2 regions of the Exiguobacterium sp. NPDC077395 genome follow, and region 1 is predicted to be linked to the other one. Evidence: a T-box and tRNA genes for the amino acid it is inferred to sense, from the RefSeq annotation. Region 1 holds a T-box; the other holds one or more tRNA genes.
What was found. A T-box is a leader RNA that pairs with one kind of tRNA and senses whether it is charged. The one in region 1 lies ahead of ileS (isoleucine--tRNA ligase), so its partner is inferred to be a tRNA-Ile.
Positions count from the first base shown of each region.

Region 2: it has a tRNA-Ile gene. The T-box ahead of ileS (isoleucine--tRNA ligase) is inferred to sense a tRNA for this amino acid. The anticodon was not compared.

Region 1 covers NZ_JBNNHU010000001.1:1,615,095-1,622,007, reverse strand. Annotated here, with positions in the region: gene ACQKD4_RS08340 (cell division protein SepF) at 1-447, shown strand, start outside; gene ACQKD4_RS08335 (YggT family protein) at 452-721, shown strand; gene ACQKD4_RS08330 (RNA-binding protein) at 725-1,495, shown strand; gene ACQKD4_RS08325 (DivIVA domain-containing protein) at 1,515-2,063, shown strand; T-box leader at 2,067-2,286, shown strand; gene ileS (isoleucine--tRNA ligase) at 2,340-5,066, shown strand; gene lspA (signal peptidase II) at 5,124-5,597, shown strand; gene ACQKD4_RS08310 (RluA family pseudouridine synthase) at 5,597-6,508, shown strand; gene pyrR (bifunctional pyr operon transcriptional regulator/uracil phosphoribosyltransferase PyrR) at 6,709-6,913, shown strand, end outside.
Region 2 covers NZ_JBNNHU010000001.1:971,967-978,879, reverse strand. Annotated here, with positions in the region: gene ACQKD4_RS04955 (superoxide dismutase) at 1-470, opposite strand, end outside; gene ACQKD4_RS04950 (alpha-amylase) at 556-2,028, opposite strand; tRNA gene ACQKD4_RS04945 (tRNA-Ile) at 2,142-2,215, opposite strand; tRNA gene ACQKD4_RS04940 (tRNA-Met) at 2,223-2,296, opposite strand; gene ACQKD4_RS04935 (Na/Pi cotransporter family protein) at 2,404-4,047, opposite strand; gene ACQKD4_RS04930 (hypothetical protein) at 4,228-4,686, shown strand; gene ACQKD4_RS04925 (methyl-accepting chemotaxis protein) at 4,704-6,404, opposite strand; gene ispG (flavodoxin-dependent (E)-4-hydroxy-3-methylbut-2-enyl-diphosphate synthase) at 6,618-6,913, shown strand, end outside.

The DNA.
Region 1 (6,913 bases):
GATTTCTTTGGACTCGAGGAAGATCCGAACAGCACATACGAAGAAGAAGAGTTTGCCGTCGCAAACACATCAACAACTTCTTCAACTGAAACAGCGGTCGTGAGACAAGAAGATCGCCCAAAATCAGCAAATAATCTCGTGGCATTGAATACGAAGAAGAAAGAACGCTCGAAAGTCGTATTGGCTGAACCACGTGTATTCGCTGAAGCGCAAGATATTAGCGATCAATTGAAAGAAAACCGTGCTGTCATCGTCAATCTTCAGCGCATGTCAAAAGAGCAATCACGTCAAGTCGTCAACTTCCTTTCTGGTGTCGTATATGCGCTAGAAGGATCGATGACTTCGATTGGACATAACACGATTCTGTGTACTCCGAACAATGTCGAATTGACTGGTTCAATCTCAAACTTGATTTCGGAGGATGAACTTCACAGTAAAGGGTGGTAACTGAATGGAAAACGTAATCCCTGCCTTAGGCAATACGTTAAGTACTTTGCTTGGTATTTATAGTTGGGTCCTGATCGGCTATATCTTATTATCATGGTTCCCGAACGCACGTGAATCCATGTTCGGACAAATTTTATCGTTTTTATGTGAACCATTTTTAGCACCGTTCCGACGGATTATCCCACCAATCGGTGGCATGCTCGATATCTCTCCAATCGTCGCATTGTTCGTGCTTCGGATGGCACAAGCCGGTATCGCTGCCATTTTCGGGTGATGTATGAGCGTTTATGATCACTACCGACCAAGTGAACGGGCGTTCGTTGAACAAGTGTTGGATTGGGTACAACAAGTCGAGAACAGCTATGTATTGAAGTTGACGGACTTTTTAGACCCTCGCGAACAGCAAATCGTCAAACAGCTTGTCGGTAAACAGCTCGTCATTCACGACGATGGCGGGTTTGAAGGAGCTGAACGACGTCGGCTGATTTTGGCGCCAGAGTATTATGAGCTGAATACCGATGATTTTGAAATTGAGATTCGTCGTATTGAATATCCGACAAAATTTGTTGACCTGACACATCGACAAGTGACTGGAACTTTACTGAATGCTGGATTAAAGCGTCAAAAGTTTGGGGACGTCGTCCTGGAAGAGGAAATCGTCCAGTTTGCTACGACCCGCGAAGCCGTCGGGTTCATCGAAATGAACTTGGAGCGTGTCGGAAAAGCGAAAGTTCGCATCTCCTCTGTTGCGAAGGATGACATACTCGTCGTTCCGAAAACAGAGTGGATCGAAGGTTTCGGCATCGTGTCCTCTTTACGATTTGATACGGTTGTGAGCGAGGTACTCAACATATCTCGTCAGAAAGCTCAGGCGCTTGTGAAACATGGTGACTGCAAAGTGAATCATAAAGTCATTGAAGATCCGAGCTTTATGCTTGAACCAGATGATCTTTTATCCGTCCGTGGATACGGTCGTATTAAGATGATGGAGATCCTTGGTTCGACTAAACGTGAAAAGATTAAAATCCAGTATGGGACCATACGTTAAATTTTAGGAGGAAAGTCGAATGGCGTTGACACCGATTGATATTCATAATAAAGAATTCTCTTCCCGTTTTCGTGGGTACGACATCGATGAGGTCAATGAATTTTTAGATCAAATCATTAAAGAGTTTGAACTATTGATTCGTGAGAATCGACGGTATGAAGAACTTGTCAACGATATGCAAGCTCGCATTGACTACTTCTCCTCGATGGAAGATACATTGAACAAGTCAATCATCGTCGCGCAGGAAGCAGCGGAAGAAGTGAAGAACAACGCGCAAAAAGAAGCGAGTCTCATCTTGAAACAAGCGGAACGTGAAGCGTACGCTCGTGAAGAAGAAGCGGCACGTAAAGAGCAACTTGCAGAACGTGAAGTCGTTCAAATGCTCAAAAAAGTCGAGTTGTATCGCACACGTTTCCGTGTCCTCGTCGACGCCCAAATGGAGCTCTTAAACAGCACCGAGTGGGAGACGATTGTCGGGGAGCCGCCTGTGCAGACGGTTCTTGACGATAGATCAGAACTTGCGTATAATGACCACGAAGTCACACAGAATGAAGAACAACATGGATAAATGATCAACACGTTGAGTAGGACGCGTCGATCGAGTCATACCTACGAAGCGACTTAGGGACGGTGAGAGCCTAAGAGAAAGACTCGAATCGGTATCCCCTATGAGTCGTCACGCTGAACCAGAGTAAGCGTGACCGCCTGACCTCGTTATCGGTTACCGAGAGCGGTCTCACGAACGTGAGACTAGTAGGGTGGTACCGCGAGTCAACCAACTCGTCCCTATCAGGGATGGGTTGGTTTTTTTTGTTTTCTAAAAAATGTTGATGGAGGAGTTTCGATGAACTACAAAGACACGCTATTAATGCCAAACACAGAATTCGCAATGCGTGGGAATTTACCAAAACGCGAACCAGCGATGCAAACAGAATGGGAAGACATGGACCTTTACAACAAGGTGCAAGAAAAAAATGCAGGGAAACCACAATACATCTTACATGATGGTCCTCCATATGCGAACGGCGACATCCACATGGGACATGCGATGAACAAAGTCTTAAAAGACATCATCGTCCGTTTCAAAGGGATGAACGGATACCAGTCTCCAATGATTCCAGGTTGGGATACGCACGGTCTTCCAATCGAGAACGCCCTTCAAAAAGCTGGCGTCAACCGTAAAGAAATGACGGTCGCTGAATTCCGTGAAAAGTGTGCAGAATATGCGATGGAACAAGTGAACTCACAACGTGAACAGTTCAAACGTCTCGGTCTTCTTGCAGACTTTGAAAATCCATACATCACGCTCCTTCCGGAATATGAGGCGGCACAAATCCGCTTGTTCGGGACGATGGCTGAAAAAGGATACATCTACAAAGGGAAGAAACCAGTCTACTGGTCGCCGTCTTCGGAGTCTGCACTCGCAGAAGCGGAAATCGAATATTACGATAAAAAATCACCAGCCATCTACGTGGCATTCCGCGTCGTAGACGGAAAAGACACATTGACGTCTGACGATCATTTCGTCATCTGGACGACGACGCCTTGGACAATCCCGGCGAACCTCGGAATCGCAGTGAGTGATGAATTGACGTACACGCGCATCGAACACGAAGGAAAAGGCTATATCGTCGCAGAGACGCTCGTTGAAGAAGTGACGACTGCGCTCGGCTGGACTGATTACACTGTGAGCGGTTCATGGAACGGTCGCGACTTTGAATATATGACGGCTCAACATCCGTTGTATGACCGCACATCACTCGTCATGCTCGGCGACCACGTCACAGCGGATGCGACTGGACTCGTCCATACAGCACCAGGGCACGGGGAAGATGACTATCGTGTCGGACAGGCTTACGGCTTGGATGTCCTTTGCCCGGTCGATGACCGTGGTTACATGACGGCAGAAGCGCCTGGTTTCGAAGGGTTGTTCTATGAAGATGCGAACAAACAAATCGGGATGAAACTTGAAGAGAACGGCTACTTGCTCAACTTGAAGTTCATCAAACACTCGTACCCGCATGACTGGCGTACGAAAAAACCGGTCATCTTCCGTGCGACACCGCAATGGTTCGCTTCCATCAAAGATTTCCGTGAAGATATGCTCCGTGAAATCGAAGAAGTGAACTGGGTTCCGGAATGGGGAATGACACGTCTTTACAACATGGTCCGTGACCGTGGAGATTGGGTCATCAGTCGTCAACGTGCATGGGGCGTGCCGATCCCAATCTTCTATGCAGAGGATGGAACGGAAATCATCACGAACGAGACGATCGACCACGTCGCAAACTTATTCCGTGAGCACGGCTCGAACGTCTGGTATGAGCGTGAAGCAAAAGACCTTCTTCCTGAAGGATTCACGCATCCGAACAGCCCGAACGGCGAATTCCGTAAAGAACTCGACATCATGGACGTCTGGTTCGATTCAGGTTCTTCACACGCTGGTGTATTAGAGGAACGTGAAAACCTACGTCGCCCGGCTGACCTTTATCTTGAAGGATCTGACCAATACCGCGGTTGGTTCAACTCGTCACTCTCAACAGCTGTTGCGACGACGGGCAAAGCGCCATACCGAAACGTCTTGAGCCACGGTTTCGTTCTTGACGGTGATGGACGTAAGATGTCGAAATCACTCGGTAACACGATTGCGCCAAACGACCTCGTGAAGCAATATGGTGCTGAAATCGTTCGTCTTTGGGTCGCGTCGGTCGACTATCAGTCTGACGTTCGCGCTTCACACGACAACTTTAAACAAGTGTCAGAAGTATACCGTAAGATGCGTAACACGATTCGTTTCCTTCTTGGAAACTTGAACGGATTTAATCCGTCGATGCGTGTCGCATTCAACGACATGCCAGAGGCAGATCGCTTCATGGCAACGAAACTGAAACAACTCCAAGCAAAAGTGGTCAAAGCGTATGACACGTTTGACTTCATGGCGGTGTATCATCTCGTTCATAACTTCTGCGTTAACGAGTTGTCATCGTTCTATCTCGACTTTACAAAAGATATCCTTTATATCGAGCGTGAAGACGATCTCCGCCGTCGTGCCGTTCAAACGGTCATGTACGATGCGGTCGTCCTTTTGACGAAGCTCTTGGCTCCAGTCCTTCCACACACTGCCGATGAGGCGTGGAAAGAGGTTCCTGGAAAGTCGGAAGCAAGCATCTTCTTGACGGATCTAGAAGAAGTGGATGCATTGACTGCTGACGAGCAAGCGTTGCTTGAGAAATGGTCGAAATTCCTCGTCTTCCGTGACGATGTCCTCAAAGCGATCGAAATCGCACGTGGCGAGAAATTGATCGGGAAACCGCTCGAGGCGAAATTGATTCTCGCACCGAAAGCAGAGACTGCGGCGTTATTGGAAACAATCGATAACGTCAGTCAGTTGCTTCAAGTATCACAAGTAGAATGGGCTGAGACGGCAGACGTCGATTATGCGACGACGAAAATCACAGTCAAGAAAGCAGATGGTGCCGCTTGTGCACGTTGTTGGACATACTCGACAGAGCTTGGACAAAACGAAGAGCATCCTGAGCTTTGCCCACGCTGTGCATCAGTAATCGGTTAAGACGAACCGGAGTGGCGTCCCCACTCCGGTTTCTTAACGGCTTGAAAGGAGACGCATATGAAACGATATTACGGATTGGCCGTCATCTTGATTCTGCTCGATCAACTCACCAAATGGGTGGTCGTTCAGACGATGACAATCGGTCAATCGATTGAAGTCATCCCGAACTTGTTATACTGGACCTCTTATCGCAATAAAGGAGCGGCTTGGGGGATGTTAGAAGGACAGATGGTGTTCTTCTTCATCATCACGATTCTCGTCGTTGCGGGCCTTGTTTACTTCCTGCATAAAGAAGTGAACGGGTATCAGCTTCTCGGATACAGTGTTGGACTGCTCCTGGCCGGTGCGATCGGTAACTTTATCGATCGACTGTTCCGCGGTGAAGTCGTCGATTTTGTTGATACGTATCCGTTTGGCTACAACTTCCCGATTTTTAACGTGGCCGATATGGCACTCACGTTTGGTGTCATCTTGATGGTCATCGGGATTTTATTTGAAGAAAAATTACACAAAGAAAGGGGACAATCGTAATGGAATCCTATACTTTTGTCGCCGATGAAAAGGCAAGGATCGACAAGTGGGTGAGCGACCGTGGCGAATGGTCACGCTCACAAGTACAAGAATGGATTAAGACAGGGGCACTTCTCGTCAATGGCAGTGCCGTCAAACCAAACTATAAGCTCCAAGTGGGCGATGAAATCGAAGTGAACGTCCCGGAAGCGGTGGAACTCGAAGTGTTACCTGAACACATTCCGCTTGAAATCGTATATGAAGATGAAGATATGATTGTCGTCAATAAAGCACGTGGGATGGTCGTTCATCCTGCTGCCGGTCACACGTCTGGAACGCTCGTCAATGCACTTCTCGGACATTGTGATGACCTTTCAGGCATCAATGGCGTCAAGCGCCCTGGAATCGTGCATCGAATCGACAAAGATACGACGGGACTTCTCATGGTCGCTAAAAATGACTTGGCTCATGAATCACTTGCGAGTCAATTGAAAGACAAGACGATCAAGCGTGAATATATCGCGCTCGTTCACGGCGAACTCGTGCACGAACTCGGGACGATTGAGGCACCGATTGGTCGCGATACGAATGATCGTCAGCGTATGACCGTGACGGACAAGAATGCGAAAGAAGCGGTGACGCATTTCCGCTTGCTCGAGCGCTACAAAGACTTCACGCTCGTCGAGTGTAAACTCGAGACAGGTCGTACACACCAAATCCGTGTGCACATGCGCTATATCGGGCATCCGCTCGCAGGCGACCCGAAATATGGACCGCGTCGGACAATTGATTTAGGCGGTCAAGCCCTCCATGCGGCGACGCTCGGTTTCCACCATCCACGTACGAAAGAATGGATGGAATTTGAGGCACCACTTCCTGAAGACTTTAAGGCAGAACTTGCAAAGTTAGATAAAATCGAGAAAACTCGTTGACTTCTGTCACGTTCCGATTTATAGTCTAGGAAGCATAACACCTTTAAACCCAGTCCAGAGAGGCTGTGAAAGGATTGTGACCGCGGTCACACTAACGTCAATTCAACCCGGCATCAGACTGCCGTTTTTGATGAAGACTCCCTTTCCAGCCGGACGAGGGAGTCTTCTTTTTTTGAATGAAGCATGAAAGGAGGAGTGACGTGAAACAGTCCGTCATTTTAGATGAATCAGCCATCCGTCGAGCGTTGACACGAATCGCTCATGAAATCATCGAGCGGAACAAAGGAATCGACGATGTCGTCCTCGTCGGGATCAAGACGAGAGGCGAGACGCTCGCTGATCGACTCGCACGCCGCATCGAAGAGATTGAAGGCAAGCCGGTCGCACTCGGGAATCTCGACATCA
Region 2 (6,913 bases), 640 kb from region 1:
ACGCCTTCCATGATCGGTGAATCTTGGTTTGGTGTAGATGTCACTTCGAGTTTGCCGTTCTTCACGACGAGCCATGCCCATCCTGAACCGAAACGAGTAGTTGCAGCTTTTGTAAACTCGTCTTTGAATGCATCAAAGCTACCGAACGACTCGTCGATTGCAGCAGCGAGATCGCCTGAAGGAGTCCCGTTCTCGTTTTTCTTCAAGAGTTTCCAGAAGAACGAGTGGTTCCAGTGGCCGCCACCATTGTTACGGACAGCAGTTTGAATGTCAGCAGGAAGCGAATCGATTTTTTGAAGCAAGTCTTCGAGTGAAGAGTACTCCACGTCTTTTCCTTCGAGTGCATTGTTTACGTTTGTGACGTAAGTGTTGTGGTGTTTCGTGTGGTGGATTTCCATCGTGCGTGCGTCAATGTGTGGTTCGAGTGCATCATATGCGTAATCAAGTTGTGGTAATTCAAATTTAGCCATTACTAAAATCCCCCTTAAAAAGTGTTTTGAACAACGTTCGTTATAAATGTAACAGATTTGTGACGGTCGACTCAATTGTAATGCTTCACTCTACATCTTCTTCTGGTAACGCCCAGACTGAAATAGATCCCGCCGCCACTTTAAATACCCCAAATCCTTCATCATCAATCTCAATTTTATCTTCACGTGTATTCGTCAAGTCGACCCATGTTTCGCCAGCTCGCTCTTCCCCGACAAACATTTTCTTTTCAGCTTCATCTGAAGTTGAGATGAGAACGGCACATCCTGAACGCTCGATCTCCTCCACACCTTTGCGTACCCAGCCGATAACGTTTGCATCATCAAAGTAATCATCCTGTTCCCCATAAGCCTTTTCCCGACGAGCATAAAGAAGCGTGTCAATGGCGAGCTTCATCCCATCAGTCGGGTGAGGTCCGTCGATGCCGTAGTAATCCCCGTAGAAGACACATGGATAGCCATCTTTACGAAGCAAGACGAGACCGTATGCGATTTGCTTGAACCAATCTTTTACCCACGACTCGAGTGCCTCTTCCGGTTGCGAATCGTGATTGTCTACAAACGTCACTGAATGGAGCGGGTGTGACTGAACGAGCGTATCATCAAAAATGGTACGCATATCGAATGCGGCCCCTTCTTCTGACGCCTGATGTAATTTATAGTGGAGCGGAACATCGAATAAATCGACGTGGTAATCGATGTTATCGAGGAATTCACGGCATGCGTCCAAATCAGACTTCCAAAACTCTCCGACGAAATAGAATTGATCGCCTTTCTCTTCCCGCATCGTTTGACTGAACTCTTTCACGAAATCATAGTTGATATGTTTGATTGCATCCAATCGGAAGCCGTCACATTTCGTTTCCTCAATGAACCATTTACCCCAGTTCAACACTTCTTCCCGAACTTCAGGGTGATGATAATCGATGTTTGCGAACATCAAATAGTCATAGACACCAAATTCATCGTCAACATTGTCGTTCCATCTTTTATTCTCTCCAACTATAAAGAAGATGCCAGAACGGTCTGTCGCCGCATCATAATCCGTTCCATTAAAATGTGTGAAGTCCCATTTGAATGTAGAATACTTTCCATCACGAGCTTCATAATCAAACTTAGTCCATCCTTCGATTTCAAAAGGTTCTTCTGAAAGAACTTTCGTACGATCGTTCGGGTCCACTTCGAGCACCTCGAACTTCTCGGTCGCATCTGCTCCTGCTTTATGATTCATGACGACATCCATATAAATCTGCATCCCGAGTTCTTGCTGACAATAGGCTGTCGCTTCAAGAAGCTCTTTTTTCGTTCCGTATTTCGTGGCAATCGACCCTTTTTGATCGAACTCACCTAAATCATATAAATCATAAATCCCGTAACCCGTATCCTCACCACTTTGACCTTTTGTAACAGGTGGTAACCAAAGCGCCGTAATCCCAGCTTTATTTAAATCTTCCGCTCTCTCTTTTAACCGCTTCCAATGTTTTTGATCCGCTTCGACATGCCATTCAAAAAACTGCATCATGGTGTGATTTCGTTCCATTTTGTCCGCCTCATTTCATATTTTTCAAAAAACAAAATGCTAACGACTATTTACCCACGAATTTTAGATTGAAAACAAAAAAACAACTTTCACAAAATGAAAGTTGTTTAAAATGGACCCTGTAGGACTTGAACCTACGACCGGACGGTTATGAGCCGTCTGCTCTAACCAGCTGAGCTAAGGGTCCTTATAAGTAGCGGCGGAGGGAGTCGAACCCACGACCTCACGGGTATGAACCGTACGCTCTAGCCAGCTGAGCTACACCGCCATGTTGTTATACAGTAATAATATACTGAATATGCTCCATACTGTCAAGGGAAATTCCTTTCCATTGAAAAGAAAAGCACTCCAACACGTAGTTGGAGTGCCTCATCTTTATACCGTCACTTCGTTTGCATCTTCGAGTGTGATTTCCGTGATGTTCATAGCATGGTCACCGATGCGCTCAAGGTTTGAGAGCATGTCGACGAAGAACATACCTGCTTGTCCATCACAAGCACCCGTGTTCAAACGAACAACGTGGTTTTTACGGAATTGACGCTCGAGCATGTCGAGTTTCGCTTCCATTTCGATGACTTTACGTGCTTCGACCATGTCACCGCTCGCTAACGTCTGAAGTGATTTCTCTAACGTTTCGCGTGTGAGGTCATACATTTCAGTCAATTCTTTTTGAGCATCTGCTGAAAGTGTCACTTTCGTAGCAGTCTTATAGTCAATCAACTCAATGATGTTTTCAACGTGGTCACCGATACGTTCGATGTCGTTGATTGCATGCATGAGCGTCTTGTGCTCTTGTGATTCTTGCTCAGTCAAATCAACCGCAGCCAATTTAACGAGGTAATCTGTAATTTTCGCATTCAACGAGTTTAACGCTTCTTCGATATGCGCAGACTTTTCAGAGTGCTTCTTATCTCCTGTTGTCAAATAGTTGCGCGCTTCGTCGAGACCAAGTTTTGCGAAATCTCCCATGCGGATGACTTCGTACTTCGCTTGTTCTACTGCAATCGAAGGAGATTGCTGAATGAAGATTGGGTCCAAGTGCTGTGCTTTCGTATCGACGATTGAATCCTCACCAGGAACCAATTTCGTCACGATCCAAGCAATCGTTCCAATGAACCAGAATTGGACGAATGTGTTGACGACGTTAAACGTTCCGTGAGCAAATGCAATTTGCATCTTGTCTTCAATTGCCAAGAAGTCTGTAATCCAATAAATATAGTTTGTGAACGGAATCAACAAGATCATGAAGATTGTCGTTCCGATTAAGTTAAAGATAACGTGTGCTGCAGCTGCGCGACGTGCGGCAACCGATGCACCGATTGATGCTAAAATGGCAGTGATTGTCGTACCAATGTTGTCACCAAACAATACTGGAAGAGCGGCATCCAAGTCGATTGAACCACCTGCATAGAGTTCTTGTAAAATTCCGATTGTTGCAGAAGATGACTGGACGATAACTGTAAATACTGTACCGACGATGACACCGAGGAACGGATTGTCACTCATTGATTGCGTCAAGTCGATGAAATACTCACTTGAGCGGAGCGGACGCATGCCGTCTCCCATCAACTCAAGACCGTAGAACAATGCACCAAGTCCAAAGATGACTTGTCCAAGATGTTGGTAACGCTCTTTCTTAAAGAAGAAGAGTAAGACTGCACCGATTGCAATCATCGGGAGTGAATACTCACCGACATCGAATCCGATGATAAATGCCGTCACCGTTGTACCGATGTTTGCCCCCATGATGACCCCGATTGCTTGACGGAGTGTCATGAAGCCGGCGCTAACAAGTCCGACCGTAATAACGGTTGTACCTGAAGAAGATTGAATCAATACAGTAACGATAATCCCGGCGAGTACACCAAGGAATGGATTCGTTGTATACTTATCTAGGATGTCGCGCAGGCGATTCCCTGCAGACTTTTGGAGTCCGTCTCCCATCGATTTGATTCCGAAGAGGAAGATCCCTAGACCTCCAAAAAACATGAATAACATTTCTTGCAAATTGTATTCCACGATTTTTGTACTCCTTTTAATTAAGAATTGGTTGGATTTGCTTGGTTTTTAATGCCCTACTCATTATGCCTTCATCGGCATCTTCATGTAAACACGTTTTATGTAAAAGTTTTATTAAAACACTGTACTAATTTTAATGATTTTATGAATGTTGTAATATAACAGATTGGAGTTTTTAGCATGTTGTCCACCATTTTTACATTTATTCGAACGAGCGTAGTGCCGTCAAAACGAGCCCTCCGTCTCCGCCTCGCTCCACTTCACGCCTATATGGGAGCCACTTTTGTGTTGACGTTACTCATTACCGTCTTGGACTTTATTGTGATTCGTCCTGACTTTTTCATTCCAATGTGGCTCTTCTTACACGGATTCGCCATCTTCTTTTTCTATTTAATCTGGGTCGCTTTCATGGCTTTATATGTTCAATTATTTACAAGAGTCTATTCCAAAAACATGTGGGCTTACCGCCAAGCTTGGCCATACGCAGTGTCGATGACACTTGTACCAACAATTTTATTAGTGATTTTGTATCACATGAACTCTTCATTGATTTCGATTGGCTTTGTGATTGGACTTGGATATATCACCTATCCATTAACAAAAGTACCTCAAAAAAAACAACGACGAGCGTCTTCGTGAACGCTCGTCGTTGTTTTTTATTTTGGTGAAAGATCCTCAAGCGTTCGATTTAACGCTTCACTTTGACCTTCTAAGTCTGCGCCCGCAGATCGTAAGGCAGATTGAACGTGGGACCAGCGATCGACTCCCTCGCTCAGCTCTCCTAATTTTTGTTCAAGTAACGAACTGATTTCTCGTAGTTGCTCATTTGATTCGATTAATTGTAAAAGCTGTCTACCTGTGTGTGAGGTATGATCCGTGATGGATTGAAACTCGCCTAGCTGAACTTTGATCTCGTGATCGATCGTTCCAATTCCACTCTCTACTCGTGAAACGGCATCTTTTAATCCATGTACTTGATTGATGAAGTCATGGACTTCCACTAACAAATCCTTTCGCTCCTCGTTCAGCGCTTCGATTGCATGTACCGCGAGCAGTGTCGCTTCATTTGTCATTTTCGCTAAGTTCCCCACCTCACTGGCAACAACAGCAAATCCTTTCCCATGCTCACCCGCCCTTGCCGCTTCAATCGATGCATTAAGCGATAACATCTTTGTGGCTGCCGACACAGAGAGGATACTCTTCAGTGCTTCATCCGCTTTTGACGAGTTGGCTTCGCTTTCGATTAGTCTTTGCTGAATACTCCCTACTTGGTGTTCAACATACTCACTTGCGTTTTTGACAGATGAAAAGGTTTCAAGTTCTTCATGTAAAATGGACTTCAAGCGATTCCCCCGCTCATCGACACTTTCCATTTGACGTCCGAGCATTTCGATTTGTTCGGTCACTTCCTTCATTTTTGATGTAGAGTCGCTCGTTACCATCTGATACGAATCACTCGTATGTTCTACAGTGGTTGCGACTTCTTGAAACTGTTCCACTTGGTGATGACTGTTCATCAATTCTCGTTTAAAGACAGGAAGACTTTGATGGAACGCACTTGCCGTCTTTCCCATCATATCCATTGATTGATTCCATAAATGAATGAATGTATTGAACTCGGTTTCGAGAATATGAATTTCCTTTGATTTTGCTCCGAGTGACACATCATCGAATCGGCGCGATTCTACGGCATAACGCAATGAATTGGCAAGTATACTCAACGGTCTGACTTCGCGCTGAATCAATCGTGTAAATAGGATTGCCATCCCAATCATCGAAATCAATAAGATATAAATGATCAATCGTCGTAGCTCATTCATCGGACCAAGTGTCGATTCTTTCGTTACGACGAGAACATAATCCGCTTTCAACTCAGGAATGGAGATAGATGCCATTAAGTATCGTTCCGTTTCTGTCACTTCCGGTTTCGTCTTCGATGCGACTTTCTCCAAGGTTTCTGTTTTCTCCATCCCTTTTGGTCCACTCAATTGCTCAATAGACTGTCCACGCACTAAAAATTGTGCGGCTTCGAATTCATCCCCCGATAGAATAGAAGCTTGTTGCATATATGTAGATTTCAATGAACGATTTAGCTGCTTCTCGTTTGCAACGTATGCACTGTAGGACGTCTTCACCGATTCTCGCATGACCGTGACTTCCCGTACGAGACGTTGCTCGATTTCTGCGGACAACAATTGTTCAGACTTTAATGCGAACCAACCAAACGTCACGATAAAGACTAGTAAAATAATCGGCATGAGCGTCCATTGGAGGCGGTGTGCCATTTTAAAATGCCGATTCGGTCGATTGTTTTCTCTCATTTCCTTCATTTGATTCCGTTTGAAGCCCCATTTCATATGTTGCCACCTCTTTTTCTATTCTCGCCTTTATATCGGTCTTGAGACGGTGGAAAATTATGAAGTAGATGTTAAGATAACGTTAGAGTTTGTAAAGAGCACACATCCGTTACGCATCCTAGATGCTTTTTCACATTCTTTTCGTTATGATAATGAAGAAACCTTATTTTCTTAAATCGATTGGAATCTTTCCAAAAGAAGGAGATTACGTATATGTCAGAAATTTTGCATCGTTCATTAACTCGTCCGATTCGTGTCGGTAACTTGATTATCGGAGGATCGAACGAAGTCGTCATTCAATCTATGACTACAACAAAAACTCACGACGTCGAGGCGACAGTCGCCGAGATTAAGCGTCTAGAAGAGGCTGGGTGTCAAGTTGTTCGCGTGGCATGTCCAGACGAACGTGCAGCTGACGCACTCGCTGAAATCAAGAGCCGTATTAACATCCCGCTCGTTGTCGATATTCACTTCGACTACAAGCTTGCCCTAAAAGCCATCGAAAGTGG